2 regions of the Aliivibrio thorii genome follow, and region 1 is predicted to be linked to the other one. Evidence: riboswitches for the same ligand, from Rfam matches in the RefSeq annotation. Region 1 holds a riboswitch; the other holds the start of a gene.
What was found. A riboswitch is a leader RNA that binds a small molecule or an ion and turns the genes downstream of it on or off. The one in region 1 is predicted to bind thiamine pyrophosphate.

Region 1 (2,406 bases):
TTTTAGTCCAACTAACTCTAAAAGTTCATGCGCTCTGTGTTTATCCGAATTTGGTTTCGTTGAATTAAAGCGAGAGTTCGTTGCAAACTTGTCGGCAAAACAGACGTTATCTATTACGTTTAGCCACGGCATCAATAAATCTTGTTGTGCCATGTACGCGATATTGCCCTCTAATGTATCTACGCCATCAATCGAAACATCTCCTGACCACACGACTTTATCGGTCAATAATCCTGCAAGGTAACGCAATATAGAGGTTTTTCCACAACCACTTCTACCTAATATGGCGGTCCACTTCCCTTTAGGGATCGTCATATTTAGATTGAAAATAATAGGCTGTTCGCTGTCTTTATACTGTAACGCCCCATTAGAAATGACGGTACCAATAAGATTATTCATCCCCGTTACTCTTGAGAATGTAAAGTAAAGAAGTGATTCACAGGCCCATGCCCCTGCCCAATATTCAGTTCATCCGCATGGATAATCGCCTGAGTAATGTAATGCTTACCTAGTGTCACTGCGGCTTGTAATTCATGACCTTGAGATAAATACGAAGCAATAGCAGAAGATAAAGTACAGCCTGTTCCGTGAGTATTACGGGTTTCGATACGTGCCGTTGATAAACGCTCAACTGTATCAGCACAAATAAGTAAATCTGTGCTGTTAGAGTCGTCTTCTAAGTGTCCACCTTTTAACAGTACTGATTTAGCTCCTAATAGGCGAAGTTCATTGATCATAGCGACCATTTCATCTTCATTTTGAGGAACTTTTGTACCAATTAATGCAGCGGCTTCTGGAAGGTTTGGCGTGATCACATCAGCAAGAGGAAGGAGCTCAGATTTAAGGCTTTCAATAGCAGAAGATTGCAGAAGAAGATCACCACTGGTTGCCACCATCACGGGATCAACTACCAGATATTGGGGTTTGTATTGTTTGATTTTTTTTGCGACAGAATGAATGACATCAGAATCACTGAGCATTCCTATCTTAACGGCAATAACATTTAAATCAGAGAAGACAGCATCAAGCTGCTGCTCAACAAATTCACCACTGATTGGATAAATAGCCGTAACACCTTGGGTATTCTGAGCCGTTAATGCGGTAAGAACAGAACAAGCATAACCACCAGTTGCAGAAATCGCTTTGATATCAGCTTGGATCCCAGCACCACCACCACTGTCAGATCCAGCAATGGTTAATACAATCGGTGTGGTAGAAGATAATGTAGATAAAAGTTCGGTGTTGTTTAATGAAGGCATACTTATTTCCCCTAACTAACGGTCGGGAAAAACAGTCGAGTGAGAATAAAATACGTATAAACGCGAGACCTCACCAAAAGAAACGGATCGAAAAGATCGTATCAAAAGGACCATTAGTTCCCTACGTCAGTACTAACTGAATCAGGTTCAACGGGTTCGCTATTGCGATCTCAGCCTATTGGCTCCCCGACTAATGGCGACATACTATCATTAATCGATTTGTAAATAGTATGCATTTTTTATGAGAATGCTAACTGTGTTAGTTAATTCTTATTTTGAGAACTCAATTTGGATGCTAATTGAGCAACGATGGTTTTACGCATATCCGACAGCTTAGGTGATTCTCCTATTTGCCATGGTAATGGACGCATTAAATTCATCGTTTTTAAGCCAAAACGTGCCGTTAATAAACCAATACCTAGCCCTTGCGCTGCTCTGGTTGAGAGTTTTCCTGCAAGGCCTGTAGATAACATATCCACACCAACATCCGTTGCCATTTCTGTTGCCCCTGCAAACGCCATGTTTTGTAATACCATTTTAAACAAACGCAAACGCCCCCAGTAACCTAACTCAACACTATACACCTGAGAGACTTGTTCGATTAATCGAATGTTGCGCCATGCAACCAGTAACATATCAACGACGGCTAATGGACTTATTGCCACCATTAATGCCGATTCACCGGCGTGTTTACTGATTAATGCTTTTGCACGCTGATCTTGCTCTGCCACCACCATGCTGTCATACATTTCAAACACTTCAGCATTGTTATGATGTGATTCAATGCTGTTTTTCCAACGCGTATATTCAACGGTATGAGTGGTAGATCCTTTTTTTGCTAAGTCTTCACAAAACGGCTTGGCTTGTCCAATACCATTACCTTCAATTAACTCAGTCACTTGATGTTGAATTTCTGCTCGGTTTTTAAGTTTACGTAATGTCCATAATTCACGACCAATTGCGCTAACCCCCATGATTGCTGCAAGGCTAATTAGCCCAGCCCAACCCAGTGATAAGAAATCAGCCGATTGAATGGCAGTGATCACATGATCAACACTTTGCCACACCGTTAAACCAAGAAAACCACCAACTAACGTTTTAACACTCCAATGAGTTTTCTTTTTGATTAACGGGGTTTCAATATCCA
Region 2 (2,406 bases), on a different replicon from region 1:
TGATTTGGTATTAATGGCTAAAGTAATCATTGCTGCGATTGGTTTTGGCTTAGCGGGTTATTTATTTGGTGAGTTAACTCACGGCTTTAAAGATCTATTTAATGCCACGCTTAAAAACCCATATTTAATCGTAGTTGTAGGTGGCTTAATGGTTATTGCCATTACGCAGTTAATTGGTAATTACGATTACATTGGTATTGGTGTTTATCCAAGTCGTGATGGTGGAGTGAGTATTACTTCGGCATTCAGTGCTGGTGGTGCTGAGTGGTATAGTTGGATTTTAAAACTACTCTTAACGGCGATCACATTAGCGGCAGGGTATAAAGGTGGTGAGGTAACACCTCTGTTCTTTGTTGGTGCGACTTTGGGTAATTTCCTTGCTTGGGTTTTGGGTGCTCCAGTTGATTTGTTTGCAGCATTAGGTTTCTTAGCCGTATTTGCTGCGGCAACCAATACGCCATTAGCGTGTACGATAATGGGGGTAGAGTTGTTTGGTGCGGATTACTTACCTTACTTTGCCTTAGCGTGTTATACCGCATATTACTTTAGTGGCCATACGGGTATTTATTCTTCACAACGCGTTGCGGTGTCTAAAACATTAGTGCATGGACGTGATCATGATGGCTCTAATAAAATTGGGTCATATCGTGAATATAATTCTTCATGGTTAAAACATTTAGCGAATAAGCTAACTAAAAATGACAAATAGTTTCACGTGAAACGAATGTAGATTAAAACCTTGTTGAGAGTATTTAAACCTAATGTGCTTCTCCACAAAAAAGAACACTGTATTTGTTGGTGTAAGAGCTACGGATGACAAAGGTGGTTTTTTGTTACGAAGCACACAAGGTTTAATATGGATTGTCGATATGTAAAACTCTATATGCGCTCACTCACAAACTCAGCCAACCACTTGATAACTTTTTTCTCTTCCATTTCATTTCTTACATACTTTCTTTATACTCTGAAGACGTTCAGATTTTGATTCAAAGATCTGAAAGAAACTTGTCGGAGTGCTTAGTGCTTTTTAAAGTACGAGCTGAGACCGCATTGCGGGATCCGTAGAACCTGATCAGGCTAATACCTGCGAAGGGAACAAGAGATAATTTTTATCTTAGTATGTTAGCCACTAATCGAATTATTTAATGATAAACCGCAGCTGAATTTTAGCTTTAGTTTATTTGTTTAATTCATCGCATATAAATACGCAGGCTTACTCTCGTTGTATCTCATACTAAGAACCTCTTTCTACAACTCAAATCCGACAAGCAATTATTCTATTTTTATCAAGGAATTTTGCTATGTCGTCAAGTCGCAAACAAGCACGTTTAGATGCTAAAACTAATATAGAATCTTTATCGGTTCAACCATACCCAAACTCAAAAAAAGTTTATATTGAAGGATCTCGCCCAGATATCCGCGTACCTATGCGTGAAATTTCACTGGCAGATAGCTTAGTTGGTGGAACTAAAGAAACGCCAATTCTTGAGCCTAATGAGCCGATTCAAGTTTATGACACTTCGGGTGTGTATACCGATCCAATTTACGATATCGATGTATACCAAGGATTGCCAAAACTTCGTGAGCGTTGGATTGAAGAGCGAAATGATACCGAGTTGCTTGATGGCGTTAGTTCCGTTTATTCGCAAGAGCGTTTAGCGGATGAAACCCTTGATGAACTTCGTTATGGAAACCTCCCAACGATTCGTCGCGCTAAACAAGGCGAATGTGTTACTCAACTGCATTATGCGCGTCAGGGAATCATCACTCCTGAAATGGAATATATAGCGATCCGTGAAAATATGGGTTGCCAGAAATTCGCTGATGAGCAGTTAAACCATCAACACCCCGGCCATAGTTTTGGAGCTAACTTACCAAAAGAAATTACACCTGAATTTGTGCGTAAAGAGGTTGCTGAAGGGCGCGCAATTATCCCATCAAACATAAACCATCCAGAAGCAGAACCAATGATTATCGGCCGTAATTTCTTAATTAAAGTTAACGCCAATATTGGTAACTCATCGGTGAGTTCATCAATTGAAGAAGAAGTGGAGAAGCTAGTTTGGTCAACGCGTTGGGGCGGTGATACGGTTATGGATTTATCTACGGGTCGAAATATTCATGAAACCCGTGAGTGGATATTACGTAATAGCCCTGTCCCAATTGGCACGGTTCCTATGTACCAAGCGCTAGAAAAAGTAAACGGTGTAGCCGAAAATCTTAACTGGGAAGTGATGCGAGATACCTTAATCGAGCAGGCAGAACAGGGCGTCGATTACTTTACCATTCACGCAGGTTTACTGCTTCGTTATGTACCAATGACAGCAAAACGCGTTACCGGGATTGTTTCGCGCGGTGGCTCAATCATTGCGAAGTGGTGTTTGGCTCATCACCAAGAAAGTTTCC

Region 2: linked by a shared signal. The riboswitch ahead of thiC (phosphomethylpyrimidine synthase ThiC) and the one ahead of thiD (bifunctional hydroxymethylpyrimidine kinase/phosphomethylpyrimidine kinase) in region 1 are both predicted to bind thiamine pyrophosphate.

What each region holds. Positions count from the first base shown of each region.
Region 1 covers NZ_CM170655.1:50,857-53,262, forward strand. Annotated here, with positions in the region: gene AC2IP4_RS14455 (ABC transporter ATP-binding protein) at 1-399, opposite strand, end outside; gene thiD (bifunctional hydroxymethylpyrimidine kinase/phosphomethylpyrimidine kinase) at 405-1,259, opposite strand; TPP riboswitch at 1,361-1,458, opposite strand; gene AC2IP4_RS14465 (YcjF family protein) at 1,523-2,406, opposite strand, start outside.
Region 2 covers NZ_CM170654.1:28,263-30,668, forward strand. Annotated here, with positions in the region: gene AC2IP4_RS00115 (voltage-gated chloride channel family protein) at 1-709, shown strand, start outside; TPP riboswitch at 1,000-1,112, shown strand; gene thiC (phosphomethylpyrimidine synthase ThiC) at 1,302-2,406, shown strand, end outside.